DNA from 4 places in the Filimonas lacunae genome. Region 2 is predicted to be linked to each of the others. Evidence: riboswitches for the same ligand, from Rfam matches in the RefSeq annotation. Region 2 holds a riboswitch; each other region holds the start of a gene.

Region 1 (4,532 bases), 1.5 Mb from region 2:
GTGATAATATTGACAGCGCCCGCAATAGCTTCTGCACCATACAAGGCAGAAGAAGGCCCTTTAATCACCTCTATGCTTTTAGCTGCTGCCATGTTCATTTCCAGTAACGCATTGTGGTTATACACGCCGGTGGTGCGAATAGGTATGCCATCTTCCATATACAGGAAAACGCTTTTGGTGGTCATGGGCTGACGGATGCTCATTTCGTGCTGCTCGTTACCCAGGTTTACCATAAACACACCACTCACCTTGTTTAGCAGCTGATCTAAACGCTGCGCTTTGGTGTCTTCAATAGTTTGTTTGCTGATGACTGCAATGGCTACAGGCACCTCGTTCCTTTTTTCGGCAGTGCGGTTGGCGCTTACCACCACCTGCTGTAATTGTTTGTCCGATGGTTTTAATGCCACCGCTAATGAGGTATTGCCAGCGTTAATTGTCCTTTTCTCAAAACCCATACACGAAACGGTTAAAGTGGTACCGTTGGTGTAAATAGTAAAACTGCCGTTTACATCAGTAATAACCGTTTGTGTGTCTACCCCGGTAATTACGGCGCCCGCCACAGGTTCTTTACTCAATGCATCATATACTTTACCCGTAAACATTCCTGCCTTTTGCGCATGCCCATAGGCAAACAGGAATATGGTGCACACGAATGCCAATATCTTTTTCATCCTTTTTTTTTTAAATACAGTTGAATGCACCAGCCGGACACACCTATCCCTATCCGTACATCACTATAGAGTGATACAGATAAAAGGCATACCAGCCTGGAACGATAAAATGAAAGTGGGAATAATGAATACAGCTACAGATATAACAGAACAGATACCGCTATTACGGCATGTGCATGATACACCCCATGTGCTGTTGAAAAGAAGGCAGGCTATGCTGCAGGCGGATGGAAGATTTCGGCAGCCATGTCTTTTACCAGGTTGTTGTTCCGGGTAAAGAAGCTTTGTGAAAAGGATGATTGAGTATACTCTACGCTAGCGAAGTAAGATTGCCTGGATAACACCTCTGTTTTATTCTCGCCTTTCTGCCCGGTGTTTTGTTTTTCTTTATTCTCCTGCTGTTTCAGCTTTTTCATCATCTGGCATTTACCATTACAATGCATCATCGGTTTGGCCTTGTTTTCACAATTCTGTGCAAAGGCCGCCGTATTTACATAGTAATCTGCAACGATAAACGTCTTGCAAAAACATTGTGCAAGAAAAGCTACCAGGAGTAATATAACAGAAAGATGTCGCAAATACTGTTAATAAAGTGCAGCAAAACTAGGGCACAATACCCATATCCGGAAATTATTGTACAAAATCACGTTTTTCAGGTAGCCGGCCAGTTATCTTTGTAGTGCTTTAGGGGTATTCTGCCAAACAGCAGAATTGAGAAAAACTCTTTGAACCTGATGCGGTTAATACCGACGAAGGGAAAAGCAACCGGAACCAGTTATCAACCTCCCGTTTGTTTCGTTTTCTCCTGAAGCACATATATTAAACACAGCGTATATAATATAGGCTGTTATCATCTCCCGGTTTTATACAGTACGCAATGAAAGAACTCTTTTACAACAAGAAGGCGGTGATTTTTGATATGGACGGAGTTGTTATTGACAGTGAAGGATTCTGGTCAACAGCAGAACGCGAAGTTTTTACTTCACTGGGCGTAACCATGACGGAGGAAGACTGCCAGCTAACCCGCACCATGACAATGACGGAAGCGTCGCTGTTCTGGTTTGCAAAATACCCCTGGGCACATGTGGCTGTTAAAGAAGTAGAACAAATGGTAATAGCCAGAGTAATGGAGCTGATAAAAACTACTGATTGCGAAATTGCATATATCAGAGAATTTATACAACATTTAAAATCAAAAGGTTTCAAAATCGGCCTGGCCACCAATTCGCCGGCTTTCTTTATTCCCTTATGCCTGGAGCGTGCCGGGATAGCGCATTTGTTTGATGTGGTATCTTCTGCAGAACAGGAAGCCAACAGTAAGCCACACCCCGATGTATATCTTACCACAGCCAGGAAGCTACAGGTACTGCCGGAAGAATGTGTAGTGATTGAAGACTCGTACCATGGCATACAGGCAGGAAAAAAGGCGGGGATGACAGTGATAGGTTTTTCCAATGGCAACAGTGCAACCGCCTTTGACATAGCAGATGGCATGTTACACTGTTATCCCATGGAAGGTTGGCTTTAATGCTCGTTTTTAAAAAACATCCTTGCTGCCAAAGATGCCAGCACCGCCATTACACCAAATACACGCAGTGTTTCAACAAACCCTGCCGAAACCAATAAACTAAACAGCAAACTTCCAAAACCATATCCGGCAAAAAGAAAAAAAGCAAATAGCCCGGTAGAGCCACCTGCATTTTTACTATTAAAAGAGGTTACAATCACTGCTAATGACGGATGGGTAAGATCAAAGCTGAACGATAATAAAGTAACAAGTACGCATGCAATAAACAACGGCGGGATACAGCTTAAAGCAATAACAACGCAGCCCCCTAACAGAATACCTGCCGGAATCACTTTCTTTCTACCTATTCTATCTGCCATACGCCCGAGCACAGAACCCAATAACAAACCCGGTATGCCATACCCTAGAAGCGCCAATCCAATCTCGCGCTCATTTAAATGAAAATAGTGATAGAAATAAACCCCTAACCAGGCAAACACCCCGCTATGAAACAATCCATTCTCAAAAACGAAAAAGTAAGTACCCCTTGCTCTTGACGTGGATAGTATTTCTCTGAAAGTGGCTACCAGGGAGGTTTGTTGCGAAAGGCGGGGCACCTGCAGAAAAATGCGACGCCGGTAATACACATTCAACAACAATACCATACACCCGGCAAATGCAACAACCACAAACAACACTCTCCATCCCACTACACCAGCCAACAACGCCCCGGTACTAGAGCCTAAAGCCGTTCCTCCTGCCATACAACCAAAGAACACACCTAACGCATATCCCCTTTCTTTATAAGGAAAGCGATCGCTGATCCAGCTAATGGTGGTAGGCGCTATACCGGCAGCACTGATGCCCGTTAACAGCCGTAACAAAATCATTTGATGCGCATTTGCTACCCATGCCGTACTAAAAGTAAAAACAACAAACAGGGATAAAGAAAACGCTATGATAGCAAACCTGCCATAACGATCGCTCAACGGAGCATACACAAGTGTAAACAAACCATATCCTAATAAATAAACAGGCTCTATAAAACTCATTCGCCGGACAGAGGTGTGAAAAAAATCTGCCAGTTCCGGCAATAAAGGAGCCACCATAAAACCCTGAAAGAAAACAAGGAAAGTGGCAAGCGACACCAGCACCACCTCCCCCTTTGTGGCCCTGGCAGGCTGAATAGCTATTGATGGGTTACTCATATCTGATACTAAATTGCAGGTATGTTTATGCTTGTTTAATCAGGTAAACAGATGGTAATAACAACTCATCCGGAGCGGCTGCTTCTTCCTGTTGGCGAAAACCTTGCGATTCAAAAAAAGCGATCAGTGGATTTTCGGCATATTCATGCATCCAGATGGCTTCATAGGATTTGCAAACAGCACAGCACTTATCCCATAACGATTGCCTTACCATTTCGTTGGCACATGCATTCAGTATTCCAAAATCAGCAATTCTTACTACACGCTTTTGAGCGAGCATTTCTGGTCTTTCTCCTTTAGAAGTAATCCTGGCAAAGCCTGTAGGCTTATCATTCACATACACCACCAGCCATTGATTAGACAGGTTGTTCACCTCATCAATCAACGCCTGCTTGCTATACTTTGCAGCGAGGTACTTGTCTGTTTTTTGTGGAGATAACAGGGAAGCAAACTTTTCCCGGGTAATGGTTTGCGCAAGTTCCAGCAATGCCTTCACACCTTGCTCTGAGGCCACTACAAATTGAGTAACAATTTTTGAGTCCATTATTTTGTGTTAATACACCAAAATTAGGAGCCGCTCCCACCACGGCTTGGGTACACATCTTTTAAAACTAACCAGTACAGTTAACGGGAAGCCCATGCCCCCGCCAACTCCAGCGCTTTTATCTTGGCAGCAGCGTATTTATCAGCAAATACAATCCGGAAACATCTTTCAAACATCCCGGAAAAAGAGAAGGTATAACCGGGCGTAAACTTCACCCCTATTTTCTCGCAGTGTTTATAAAAGCCATCCATATCTATATTATCCGGCATTTGCACCCAGATATTGTAACCACCGGCAGGTAGCACCACCCGTGTTGCGGCAGGAAAATACGTAGACAAAAGCTGTAAGGTAAAGTGGGCGTTTGTAGCAAGCTGTGTTCTGAAAGCCCGGATGTGACGGGCATAACTATTGGAAGACAATAAATGATTTACGGTTTCCTGGTAAACAGGAGAAACAGAACTCCCCATCGAGAACCTGATCTGCTCGGCCTGTTTAAAAAATTTACCTGCCGACAACCACCCCAAACGAATACCCGGCGCCAGCGTTTTTGCGTAGGATGCTATAGTTAGCACCAGTCCGCTTTCATCAAAGCTTTTGAGTGT
Region 2 (4,532 bases):
TTTCTTTTCTTCTATTTCTTTTTGCAGCTTCTTATCGGCCAGCTGCTCCTGTAACTCGTCCAGCACAGAATAGTGCAGCTTGTTCAGTTGTAGTTTTCCATCAGCTTCGTTACCCACTTTAAACAGCATACCGTATTTATCAAACCACTCATGCGGTATTACACCCAGTGTACCATCTTTTAGTAAAATGGTATCCTGCCTGTTTAAGATGGCTTTGCGAATATCCTTCATGCCCACCTCCTGGTCGCCCCAGTAGGCCTTGATTTTCAGATCAAACCAGTCGATAGTGCTTTTGGCAATGATCTCGAACCGGGGAGTATTGGTATTGTATTTAAAGCGTTTTAAGTCCTGCAGGCCATATACAGTGTATCCGGCATCCTGCAATTGCTGGTTCATTTTAATAAACCAGTTGCCCTTCATCACCTCATCAAAAGGCACATAGTAGTAACGATTGTTACGCTGGTTTTTAAATTTGGCGTGCAGGTTGCGCAAATGCTCGTAGGTGTTTTTTTCCAGCGTTTTGTTGCGCCTGATCACATACAGCACCTCATTCTTTTCATGAAAAAAATCTGTCTCTTCATCGTAGTCGATCAACACGTCATCATACATAAACTGGGGCTGCAACATCAGGTACTGGCCGTTAAACTCGCTTAATGCAATGCGGGTTTGCGGTTCGGTATGCACTACTTCAAACTGCAGCCCTTCTTTACATTCCAGCGGGTATTGCTGTTGCAGCGGTATGAGGAAGGAGTTGGTAACCTCCTGCCTGTCGCGCACCGGAAAGCGCAGTTCGCCTTTTTTAAACATGTCCAGCACGCTTACATCGCCGGCACTGGATGGCAGGTGCAGAATATCGTCTATTAAAAAGAAAAGAGATTTAAACAGGAACACGCGGTTAGGCGCTTTGTCACGTACTGTTTGTACGTTCATTTGTATGGTAATGGAAGCGGCATCTTTAGCAGCAGTAAAATGAATTTCTACAAAATGCTCACTTACCTGTAAAGGCTTGATGTTGACATCGCTGAAATTGCCTTCTTTCAGCACGTATAAATTACCGTTTTCCAGCAAATAGGGCCATACCTGGTGCAGCAGGTCCAGGTAATGGTTACGCAAACGCAAAATATCCTTGTCGTTGAGCATTAACCAGGGCTGTGCATGATTTTTCAGGTAGGTGCTGCCGCTGTTTACCATAAATTCGAACAAACGGCCGTCGGAAAAATGGAATAACAGGTAAAACAGTTCTTCCGGTAAGGGGTTCAGATAAGCCCAATGCTCGTTATTATCCATAAACAACCGGCTAAAGCTTTTACGCCCCTTTTGCTGCCTTATTACCACCGGCTCCAGTTGAAAACCAATATGTTTAGGAGTTGTCATGTTAAACAGAAAACCAATTTCATAGTTCTCGTTTTCAACAACTGCCAGCGAAGAGCGATCAATAAGGGGAGTATTCATGCTTACACCAAGTAAAAAAATATACAATCTGTACCTTCAGGCGCAAGTTAGGGGCTGTTACCAAAACAAAAAAGTGCAGTACCTGCAAAAAACTACACTACCCGCTTGCCAAAGGGCATCATGGAAATTTCCAGCAGTTTAAAATGCTGGCGGGCAAACGGAATACCTATGATGGTGATAAACAGCAGCAAACCAAAAAACAGGTGCATCAGCGCCGTGTACCAGCCGCCGCATAAAATCCAGATAATATTAAATAAGGAGGATAAACAGCCGTTAGAATCAGAATTACTGGTCACCTGCCGGCCAAATGGCCATAGCACCAAACCTGCCAGCTTAAAGCACTGGATGCCAAAGGGAATACCGATAATGGTACAGCACAGCACCAATCCACCCACTAAATAGCCTATCGCAGCTAAAAAGCCACCGAAAATTAGCCAGATAAGGTTACCAATCACATTCATGATCCCTTTACGTTTGAGTAAAAGGAAAAGTTACAAAAAAATGCTTGCCGGTAATTACTTAATTTTGTGCTTCGAACAAGTTTATTATTAACCCGGGGTGCTATAGTTGCCAAACAGCTATGGCTGAGATAAACCCGTTGAACCTGAACAGGGTAATGCCTGCGGAGGAAGTACATGAATTTACAACATTGGATATCGCTCTTTGCGGAGCAGGTACAGAACACGAGCTTTCCGGAATGGATTGCTGTAGCTTTTGGAGTTACCGAAGTTTTATTAGCCCGTAAAAACAACATCCTGCTATACCCGGCGGGTATTATCAGCACCATTATTACCACCTGGTTAATGTTTAGCGTAAAGCTGTATGCAGAGTCGTTGTTAAACGCCTACTACCTTATTATGAGTATTTACGGCTGGGTATACTGGATTAAAAAACGCAACACATCGCCTATCCCGGTTAGTTACACCAGCAAAAAAGAATGGGAAATCACTGCATTGATTATAGGTGTGGGCTGGCTGTTCCTGTTCAGCGCACTTAAATATTTCACCCCTTCTACCACCCCTGTCTGGGATGCCTGGGTTAGCTGCACTGCATGGGCAGGTATGTGGCTGCTGGCTAAACGCAAGGTAGAAAACTGGATACTTTTGAATGTATCTAACCTGTTTGCGGTTCCCTTATTGTTTCACAAAGAGTTGCCTTTAATGGCATGTCTTACCATTTTTCTGTTTGTGGTAGCTATATCGGGCTATTTCGACTGGAAAAAGATTGCCGGTCCCCGGCAGGGTAACAACAACGACGGCGGCACTTTTAGCAAGAAAACAGCATCCGCCTAACTGTTGCTATAATATCAGGTAACCTGCTAAACGGACATTGCTTTTCGCTTTTTATAGAACACGTAGCCTGTTGCAGATAATACACCTGTAACAACTGCTACGCAAGCCAACACATAATACCATAGCCAGGCACTTTGCAGGCGCACAGGTTGCAGGTGACCGCTATATTCAAAAGTGGCCCAGTAGTAAGGCAGTTGCAAAACAGCGTTATCATTATGCAGTAACAGCCACTCTTTTCTTGCGGCATACAGCGCCATTGCTGCATCGGGTTGCCGGGCCAGTTGTTTATAAAACAAGGCCGATAACTCCACAGCAGTGTTGTCGTTCACATTCCACAAACTACCCAGCACGCCACCGGCACCTGCTGCTATAAAACCTCTTTCCAGGCTGTTGACGCCTTCACCTTTGAGCAAAACACCTTCTGCAGTGCCACAGGCACTTAACACCACTATGGCAGGATTAAACCGGGTAAATTGCAAATCGGAAAGAAAAAAAGGCGCGTCGTACAATTGCAACATCGGTTCTGGCTGTGCAGAAGTATGCATGCTCACATGCAATACAGCCGCCTTTGCTATCTCGTTTACAAATGTGGGGTAAGTTGCCAGTGAGTCGAGAAAATACCGGCCTTTAACTTCATTGCTCAGCATATCATACTCCTTTCGGTTATCCAGCATCACCCGGCTTTGTTGCTGATTGATGCCTACAAAAAAACCACTAAGCCCTCCTTGGTGATATACCATGTTTTGCTGGGAGTACCATGTTTGCAGCGAATAGGCTTTGGAAATAACTGCCTGTTTGTACAAATAAGGCCACTGGCTGTAATTGTTACTAAACCTGTCAGCAGTTACCAGCGCATCAAAAGGCAGGTAATTAAACGCGCCATCCGCCACAAGCAGGTAACGCAGGCCTTTTTTCCAGGTGTAGTTAGCAAATACCGCCTGATATATAAATGCGCAATGATGATAAAATGTTTCAGGCGCGTTGAACATGGCCCCAGGGCCGCGGGCAAACCAATGCTGCATAAACTGTACAATAGAATCGCTTAGCAATACCTGGTTGCTTACCCTATGTATTGCTCCTATACCTGTTGTAGTGGCTTCTATCAAATAATGCTGGTTGGCTCCTTCATAAAAAACAAGCGCAACCACATTTTGGGGAATAGCAGCCAGCAAGGTGGTTACCGGCAACTGTTGTTGCAACGCATCTGTTTGTTGTATAGTTTCGCGATGTTCTTTTTGTAATAATGCAAGCTGGTATTCCGTTTGCTCCAGCAGCTTTTGCATGTTTGCGTTATTGCCGGATGCTAATAATTCATGCCGGTAATACGTAATGGCTTGTTGCAACTGCCGCTGTTTACGCTGTACAGAATCGCCTGTTGCCAATAAGGATGTGCCAGCTTTACGGCTTAACCTTTCTTCCAGCAATACCTGCGCTTTTGACAATTCTGTTATCTGTAGCAACTGGTTAGCATATACACGGTTGCCGGTAGCTTCCCATAACGAGTAGGCCAGTGCTACCGCCGCATCGGCCCTGGAGCGGGTTACCGCTATCTCTCTTAACTTGGATGCTGTATAAAAAAACTCCTGCCTTAAAATGTGTTGCGCTTGTAGCGATACCATAAACCATTGCAAGGCATCCTCTTTCTTACCTAAAGCCTGCAAACTTTTGGCTCCTCCTTCCAAAGCATCACCAATAGTATTTTCTCCATATAAACGATCGCCTGCCGGAGGTTGCTGCAAATGGGATTGCCACCCCGGCAGCAGTAACGATAAAGACTGCGTAAAGCAG
Region 3 (4,532 bases), 2.3 Mb from region 2:
TGCAGAGATATTGCCAATAGCCACCAGCGGTTTACCTGTTAATTGCCGGATGCGTGCTACCCCTTCCAGCCCCCATTCAGTAACTGTATCCGTTTTAGTGGTGGTAGAAAATACGGGACTCAGCGCCAGGTAATCTGCAACGGCTGCATGAGCAGTACCCAACTGTGCTTCATACTCAATGGAGTAGCCAAGAATGGCGGTATCATTCCATTTGCTGCGTACTGTTACCGGCGGCATATCACTGTTACCCACATGTATTCCATGCGCATCAGCCGCAATAGCTACCGGCAGGTTATCATTAATAATTAAGGGAACATTGTATTTATCCAGCAAAGCTTTTAACCTGCACGCACGGGTGATAAAAGCCGCTGAGTCCATCTGCTTTTCCCTTAACTGTACAATGTCCACTCCGCCTTTCACCGCTTCCTCCACCACCCATAACAGATCGCGTCCCAGGCAGGCGTTTTCGTCGGTAACCAGGTACAGATGATAATCAAAAGGATTCATGCGTGCTCAGCTTTACATGGTTTACAAAAGCTTCTTCTGATAAATTATATAAAGCATCAATAAAGTGCATTTGTAACGATCCGGGGCCATCTGATTTAGCAGCAGCAATTTCACCCGCTACGCCCATTACTGCCATAGCTGCAATAGCCGCATCTTTATAATGCCCATCGGCCACTGCACAAAAAGCGCCGGTAATAGCCGAAGCAGTACAGCCCAGGCCGGTTACACGCGTCATTAAAGCATGACCATTACTTACTCCTGTAATAGTGTTGTTGTAAACAATGAAATCCGTTTCGCCAGATACACATACCACCGTATTAAAAGATGCGCTCACCGCTTGCGCAGCTTGTAAAGCCTGCTCGCTGCTGTGGGTGCTATCTACACCCTTGGTAGCAGAAACGGTATTGGCCAGTGATAAAATTTCGGAAGCGTTACCCCGGATAACAGCGGGCGAACCTGCCTGCAACAACTGGTGTAACACCTGGTTACGGTATTGGGAAGCGCCCGCACCTACGGGGTCCAGCACCCAGGGCTTTTGCAATTGTTGCGCCTGCCCGATGGCTTTTAACATGCTGGTTACCCAATAACTATCCAGGGTGCCGATATTCACCACCAACGCTCCGGCTATGTTTACCATATCTTCCATTTCTTCATGCGCATGGGCCATTACCGGCGAAGCACCCACTGCCAGCAGCGCATTGGCAGTATTATTCATTACTACATAGTTGGTAATGTTATGCACCAGCGGGGCATTATTGCGCACAGCCAACACCTTGTGCCATAGTTGCAGCGGTTGTATCATTTTTTACACAGATTTAGAGATAAAAGGAGTGGGCAAACGGCAGCAGAATACAGGAAGAATCATAGCTTTTCCCTACGACGGTACTAACCGTATCAGGTAACAAGGGTATGATCTCAGTCCTCTGCCAGGACACCCCTAAAGCACTTGCAAGTTATAGGAAAATATTGAAAACAGGCAACAATGAAAATGGAGGAAGGTAACAGGTAAGCAGGTAGTAAGTTGGAAGTTGGTAACCGGTAATTGCTACAGGTAACCAACTCACAACCATTTCCCGGCAATAGTGCTATTCAGCAGCTTTAGCCGGGAAAAAAAGAGGTTTTAAAGTAAACCAGGCCAAAGCCGGGAAAAAGTGCATAGGCACAGTAAGGCCAATCAGCAGCGCCGGATCATCTTCTGATGTTGGCGGCAGTGAAAAAGATAAAATTTTAAGAATGCTGGCAAAAGACAGTACCACAAAAATGAGGTTGAATACAATCTCCCCTTTGCTCTTTAAAATTTTAATAGTAAGCCAGTAGCCAACAGCTGCCAGCAAACCACCTATCAGTGAGCCAATAAAAATATTGGAGGTTTTAACCACCGTAGCAAAATCGGTAGCAGTAGCTTCGAGGTACACCTGTTTCTGATATAACCACGATGCCACCCCTGCCAGCAACCCCGCTATAATACCTAATAATAGTGATCTTATAAACATATTGAAGTGTTAACGTGGAATGGAGATAATTACTTAACAACCGGGATGGTTACTTCAATTTTAACCGCCTCATCTACTTCACCACCTTTTTTACCTACATTAAAATCACTTCTGTTAATGCTGAAAGAACCTGCAAAGGTGCCTGCATTACCAGCTGCTTTAAAAGTAAATGGCAGGGAAACTTCTTTCTTCACTCCTTTTATTTCCAGTGTACCGGTAGCGGTAAAACCAGCGCCACTTTTCACAATTTTAGAAGAGGTAAATTTAATTTGGGGATACTTAGTTGCATCAAACCATTCCGCTTCTTTGGCGTGCTTGTTTTGTAAAGCATTACCGGTGTTGATAGAAGCTACATCAATAGCAATATCAAATTTAGACTGAGCGGGATTTGCTGCGTCAAACGCAATAGTGCCGGTTAATTTTTTAAATATGCCGTTTACATTGGAGTTAGAAAAAACTACAGAATACTTATCCGCAATGTTCCAGTTTTGAATAGCAGTAAAAGAAAACATCGCAACAAGTGTAACAACTGCACCAGCAGTTAAAAGCATCTTTTTCATGAGTGCGTAAAATTAATGGTGAAAAACAAAGCCTTCTTTTCTGGCAACGGGTACCATAAAAGAAGGCTTCATTATAAAAATAAATTAGTTTTTAGTAAACTCGCCGTTAGCCAGCAGTTGAACTTCATCGCTCAACATAGCTTCAGGAAAACCTGGGGCAATACCAAAATCAGAACGTTTGAAAGAGCCGGTGAAACGGAAACCAGCTACAGTTTTTTTGCTCATTGGGTTAGTTACATTACCATTGTAAACAACGTCTAAAGTAACAGGCTTGGTTACACCATGGAAAGTAAGGTCACCAACCAGTTTGTACTGCTTGCCAGATACTTTCTTGAAAGAAGTGCTTTTGAAAGTCAGCTTAGGATATTTAGCTGCATCCAGAACATCCGCACTTTTCACATGCTCGTCTCTTTTTTCAATGTCGGTGTTGATGGTGTTAACATCTGCAGAAATTTCAAACACGGCATCAGAGAAATCTTCTTTAGAAGAAGTGATAGAAGCTTCAAAGCTTTTGAAGTTACCTTCAAACTGAGAAATAGTCATGTGGGTAATACCAAAACCTAATCTTGAATGCGCTTTATCAACGCTCCATGTTTGTGCAAAAGACGCTGCTGAAATAAGCAGGGTAGAAAGTGCAACTGCAATTTTTTTCATACTTCTTGTTTTGTTCTTTTATGGATTGCTTAAATGCCGGAAATTATTCCGGATAGCAAAGGTATTTTATATCAGGTAACTTTTATAGCAGGTAACCTGTAGTATAGCACCCTTAGCTTGTTAAAACTACAAATAACTTAACCACCAATCGTTACGTTTTGCCTTAAATTTCATGTACCACTTGCATGGAAAATATAATATGATTACCACAAATAACCACACCCCGTACACTACCGGCAAACCAAAACCCGTCCATTGTTCAGCACTATGCACACCTGTTAACACCGCTGCCAGGTAACCCAGACTTCGCGCCAGGTATAAATGCAACAGGTAATAAAAGAAGGGCACGCGACCAAAAACCAACGCCGGATTACTGGCTTTTACCTGTACACTATCAATCGCGGAAAGCACTATCAATGCTGGGCCTAATGTTATTAACAGATAATCCAGTGAAGGTGGGTACTTGGAAACATTTATAAATGATAACACCGTTTTCCATCCTTCATTATATACAACTCTTGGCACCAGATCGCCATATATATTCACCCACCTTATCACCACAAAAAGTAACAAAGCACCACATCCCGCACGTAATAAAATACGCTTTCTTACCACTGCTTCCTGTTTATACAAACCACCGCCCCAATACCCCAGCGCCATCACTCCTACCCATGGTATTAAAGGATATAGCAAATACAATTTCCTATCATAGGATAAGTTAATAATAGCGCTTTCATGCAATGCTTTCCAAAACCAGCTGCCACTGCCCATGCTTGCTGCCCGTATAGGGTCCAGTAAATTATGTCCCGCTATCAGCAGTAATCCAAAACAACCTACATACAAAGGCTTAACATAGATCAAGGCTGCCAGTATGATCATACTCCAGCCTATTACCCATATGACTCCCAGCACTAAAAAATGCATGCTGATATCAAAACTCCAGCCTATGTTCACCAGCGTTATTTCTGCAAATACCAGCCACAAACCACGGGTAAGCAAAAAGCGGCTCTGCGCCGCCTTTGATTTGCCTTTCGACAATCCCAGGTAAATGCTCACCCCGGAAAGGAACACAAATACAGGAGCACAATAATGCGTAATAAAACGGGTAAAAAATAAAGGAATGTTTGTTTGAGAAAGATCGGTAGGATCGTAATGCACATTGGTAAAGAAATCCCGCACATGGTCCAGCGCCATAATAACCATTACAATACCCCGTAAGATATCGATGGATTGTATCCGTTGTTTTGGTTGCTCTTGCATCCTTAAATATAAAAAAGGGAAGGCATTTGCCTTCCCTTTTCTTATTAATTCAGCATTA
Region 4 (4,532 bases), 1.6 Mb from region 2:
GAGAAAATAGTTATCTAAGGTTTTATTAGAGAGTAGCTTGCATTTACATTTTCAATACTCAATCCTAAAAAATGAAAAAACAACACATCATTTTATTATCAGCAGCCTTATTCATCTGTAAAACATTGTCTGCACAGTCGTCTACCCAGCCCTCCTCCTCAGATCCAGAAACTTTACAAACTGTAATGGAACGAGGCAACAGCACCACAACTTCTATCAATATGACCCTGACGACAGATTTTATCAATATGAATTCTAATGGTCTGCAGCCGGTTCAGGTAAATGCTTATAACACCAATGCTCAGGGCTTTAGAATCATACAACGTAGTAATAACCCTTTAAGCTTATGGACAAACACAACAGAAAGGCTTACCATTGATGGCAATGGTTTTGTTGGAATAGGCACCGCATCGCCTGTTAGCAGGTTGTCTGTTAATGGAACAGCAGATTTTCAAACAAGAATAGGTTTTAATAACAAAACCCAACATTTTGGAGATGGTACCATGTTCATTAATACTATCAATGGAATCAATGACCTGGGAATAAGAAATGATGTAGGTGATGTCTTATTTGCCTCGGGTGGTCATACCTCACAAATGTTTTTAAAACCTTCTGGCAATGTTGGCATTGGCACTTCTATGCCTGCCTACAAGCTGGATGTAAGTGGTACCAGCCGTTTTGATTATGCAGTTATAGGAAGCGGAGTACAAGGCTTTTACCAGGATGCCATTAATGGAGCTTACAGAGCCAATAATTCGAGCAGTGATAATGGATTTTATTTTCAAAATTATCAAGGAGCATCAACCAGCATGTATATTGGCTTAACAGGTGCTTATGCTGGAAGAGTTGGCATTGGTACTGTGGCTCCCCAAAGTGAACTAGCAGTAAAAGGCACTATTACTTCTCAAAAAATAAAAGTAACATTAAAAGATTGGGCGGACTATGTATTTGACTCCTCTTATCCTTTAAAGTCTCTGAGCCAGGTAGAAACATATATTCAGCAGAATAAACATTTACCTGAAATTCCTACTGCTGCTGAAGTAGAGACAGGCGGTATTGATTTAGGTACCAACCAAGTATTGCTGCTAAAAAAAATAGAAGAGCTTACGCTGTATATTATCCAGCAAAATAAAGACATGCAGGAAATGAAAGAGAGAATTAAAGCACTCGAATCAACGAAGTAAAGATTAAAGAAAATAAAAAAGGCTTCAAAATGAAGCCTTTTTTATTTATTAAGTTGCGAAGAGAGGGATCGAACCTCTGACCTTCGGGTTATGAGCCCGACGAGCTACCGCTGCTCTACTTCGCGATTTGGACAGCGAATGTAGAACTATTACTGATATAAACAAGAAGAAATTATTTTTTTAAGAATTTTAGCTTGTGCTTATCCTAACGAAGAAGTGTTGTCGATTCATAAATTTTATCAGGGACCGTGTAAAACTTGTGGAGCAGAATAGCCGGATCAAGTATATAAACCACATACATGACCAGATATACTTTACTATTAATTCCAAGGATAATACATAAACGAAAAAAGGTCTCGAATGAGACCTTTCAGAAGTTGCGAAGAGAGGGATCGAACCTCTGACCTTCGGGTTATGAGCCCGACGAGCTACCGCTGCTCTACTTCGCGATTTGGATTGCAAATGTAGGAGCAATTAGTACACCCGCCAAATCTTTTAATACTTTGTTTATCAATCTTTTCTCTTTATAGAAGAAGCGCCGCTTGTTTCAATGTTTTTAGCAACCGCGCTACCCTTATATCCTATGCTGCTAGCACCACTGGCTTCTGCACTTAATTCTTTAGTTACAGTAATGCTGATGCCCGATGCACCGGAAGCTTCTGCATTGCAGGTGGCAGTAGTTAAGTCGTAGCCTTTTACACTGCTGGCGCCACTGGCTTCTACATTGAACACATCCACACTACCAGATACAGTAACACTGGATGCCCCTGTAGCTTCCAGGTTAATGGAGGAACCGGCTAATGCACCTTTAAATGAACTGGCACCGGAAACTTCCATATTCAGCTGTTTCACATGAATGCTTCCACTTACCTGCACCGTTGAAGCGCCATTCACTTCCAGATTGTTTAATTCAGTAACAGTTACATAGGCTTTAATATTTTTATTACCCCAGTTCCAGCCATTCCACGCACCAGACTCCGGATGAATATATAAAACACCATTCTTTACCTCTGTTTTAATCTTGGCCACATATTTTTCATCACTGGCGCTTACAGCCACTGCCTGTGTTTTTCCCTGTGATATATATACCACCATGGCCCCGCCCACTTCCACGCCTGTAAAAGCGCCTACAGTACGCACCTGGGCATTGGCATCGTGCACTATCGTTTCCTGGGCAGTGATATCGCAACCTGCCACCAGGCAGAATATTCCTAAAAGGGCTACTAACTTCAATTTCATATCAACGAATTTATACGTGTAACGGCTGTAAAAAAATAATGTTACAGTGAATTTAAATTTTCTGTGTTTAATTTGCAGCGTTATTCCGGGTCTAACACCGGAAACAATATTCCTCGGGGTGCTTTGCGCTGTAACAGGCAAAAGGCTGAGATAATACCCGTAGAACCTGAACAGGGTAATGCCTGCGAAGGGAAAGGCCAGCTTTCTTTTGTGTATATGTGTGCCCTCTTTCCTCTGCCAGTACTATTTCTCTGTTCCTCATTTATTTAACGCAAGTAAACTAACAGGAACATGAAGCATTTTCTGGGAACATTAACCGCTGTATTGGCAGCCGTTTTTACCCAAGCACAAACTCTAAACTTAAAAGTAAACAGCCAGCAACACCAGCCACTGGCAGGCATCAACGCTACTTTCAGCAAAGAGGGTAAAAAGTGGACCATCATCAGCAACAATAGCGGAGATATTGTATTTACACCAGGTGAAACCGGCAATTACGACCTGACGCTGGAAGCGGTAGGTAAAAAAACAGTGAAGCAGTCCGTTACTTTACAGCAGGGCGCTTCAAGCCTTACACTTACGCTGGAAGAGCTGGACTACATGTTAGCTCCACTGGAAGTTCGCGCTATCCGGGCATCCGACAAAGCTCCTTTTACTAAAACCAATATTGATAAAGCAGACATCGCTAAACAAAACCTGGGGCAGGACTTACCTTTCCTGCTCAATCAAACGCCTTCCGTGATTGTCAACTCAGACGCAGGTAATGGTGTTGGTTATACTGCCATGCGCATCAGGGGCACCGATGGCTCTCGCATTAACGTAACATTAAACGGTATCCCTTACAACGATGCGGAAAGTCAGGGTAGCTTTTTTGTAGACCTTCCCGATCTGGCATCTTCTGCCAGCAGCATTCAGATACAACGGGGTGTAGGTACCTCTACCAATGGCGCCGGTGCTTTCGGAGCCACCCTTAACATAGCCACCAACGAGTTCAGTGAAAAGCCGTATGCCGAAAGCAATAACAGCTTTGGCTCGTTCAATACCTGGAAAAATACTATTAAAGCAGGTACAGGCCTTATTAACGATCACTTTACAGTAGATGCACGTATCAGTCGTTTACAAAGTGATGGATATATAGACAGAGCATCTTCCGATCTGAAAGCACTATACCTTACCGGAGCTTATGTAAGCAAAAACACATCCGTACGTTTTAATCTTATTACCGGCAAAGAAAAAACCTACCAGGCCTGGTATGGTGTACCAGATTATATACTGGCAACCGGCAACAGAACCTATAACCCTGCCGGCCTGGACAAACCCGGAACTCCTTACGACAACCAAACCGATAACTACCAGCAGGATCACTACCAGTTATTTGTGAACCAGGCTTTGGGCAACGACTGGACTCTGAACATAGCATCTTTCTTAACCAGGGGTAAAGGCTATTATGAAGAGTATGTAGCCAACCAGTTTTATGCCGATTATGGCTTACCAAACGTAGTGCTCAATGGCACCTCTTACGATTCTACCGACCTGGTAAGAGACTTGTGGCTGAACAACTACTTTTATGGACAAACCTTCTCATTGCAATACAAGCAACCTAGTAATGAAATAACCTTTGGTGGTAGCTGGACTATTTACGATGGCAAGCACTATGGCAACATCATCTGGGCCAACATGGGCATTCCTAAAGATTATCAATATTATTATCTTACTGCCCGTAAAACAGATATGAATGCGTACGCCAAATGGCTTCACCAGCTCAACCGTAACTGGAGCCTATTTGGAGACCTTCAATACAGACACGTACAATACAATATAGATGGCTTTGAAAGTAATCCTGGTTTATTTATCAAGCGCAACTTCAACTTCATTAATCCCAAAGCAGGCATCAGCTACAACCGTAATGGCTGGAACGCTTATTTCAGCTATGCTTTAGCGAATAAAGAGCCCAACCGTACCGATTTTGAAGCACAACAGGTTCAACAGCCTAAAAAAGAAACCCTGCACGATTTTGAATTGGGCGTGGAAAGAAAGCAAGGCCGTTACAACTGGGGCGCTACTGTATACTATATGTTATATAAAGATCAGTTGGTGCTAACAGGCGCGAGA

Evidence for each region. A riboswitch is a leader RNA that binds a small molecule or an ion and turns the genes downstream of it on or off. The one in region 2 is predicted to bind thiamine pyrophosphate.
Region 1: another riboswitch for thiamine pyrophosphate. It lies ahead of FLA_RS21240 (HAD family hydrolase); the one in region 2 lies ahead of pnuC (nicotinamide riboside transporter PnuC).
Region 3: another riboswitch for thiamine pyrophosphate. It lies ahead of thiM (hydroxyethylthiazole kinase); the one in region 2 lies ahead of pnuC (nicotinamide riboside transporter PnuC).
Region 4: another riboswitch for thiamine pyrophosphate. It lies ahead of FLA_RS20800 (TonB-dependent receptor); the one in region 2 lies ahead of pnuC (nicotinamide riboside transporter PnuC).

The regions. Positions count from the first base shown of each region.
Region 1 is NZ_AP017422.1:5,396,281-5,400,812, forward strand. Features, by position in the region: gene FLA_RS21230 (TonB-dependent receptor) at 1-671, opposite strand, end outside; gene FLA_RS21235 (hypothetical protein) at 884-1,117, opposite strand; TPP riboswitch at 1,348-1,446, shown strand; gene FLA_RS21240 (HAD family hydrolase) at 1,549-2,199, shown strand; gene FLA_RS21245 (MFS transporter) at 2,196-3,386, opposite strand; gene FLA_RS21250 (N-acetyltransferase) at 3,412-3,930, opposite strand; gene FLA_RS21255 (aminotransferase-like domain-containing protein) at 4,011-4,532, opposite strand, start outside.
Region 2 is NZ_AP017422.1:6,847,713-6,852,244, forward strand. Features, by position in the region: gene FLA_RS26980 (DEAD/DEAH box helicase) at 1-1,452, opposite strand, end outside; gene FLA_RS26985 (YccF domain-containing protein) at 1,545-1,913, opposite strand; TPP riboswitch at 1,997-2,100, shown strand; gene pnuC (nicotinamide riboside transporter PnuC) at 2,088-2,744, shown strand; gene FLA_RS26995 (CHAT domain-containing protein) at 2,771-4,532, opposite strand, start outside.
Region 3 is NZ_AP017422.1:1,344,525-1,349,056, reverse strand. Features, by position in the region: gene thiE (thiamine phosphate synthase) at 1-507, opposite strand, end outside; gene thiM (hydroxyethylthiazole kinase) at 494-1,309, opposite strand; TPP riboswitch at 1,362-1,456, opposite strand; gene FLA_RS05595 (hypothetical protein) at 1,593-2,000, opposite strand; gene FLA_RS05590 (YceI family protein) at 2,030-2,560, opposite strand; gene FLA_RS05585 (YceI family protein) at 2,645-3,214, opposite strand; gene FLA_RS05580 (DUF1624 domain-containing protein) at 3,341-4,474, opposite strand.
Region 4 is NZ_AP017422.1:5,288,487-5,293,018, forward strand. Features, by position in the region: gene FLA_RS20780 (hypothetical protein) at 72-1,184, shown strand; tRNA gene FLA_RS20785 (tRNA-Met) at 1,238-1,309, opposite strand; tRNA gene FLA_RS20790 (tRNA-Met) at 1,562-1,633, opposite strand; gene FLA_RS20795 (head GIN domain-containing protein) at 1,695-2,423, opposite strand; TPP riboswitch at 2,528-2,634, shown strand; gene FLA_RS20800 (TonB-dependent receptor) at 2,715-4,532, shown strand, end outside.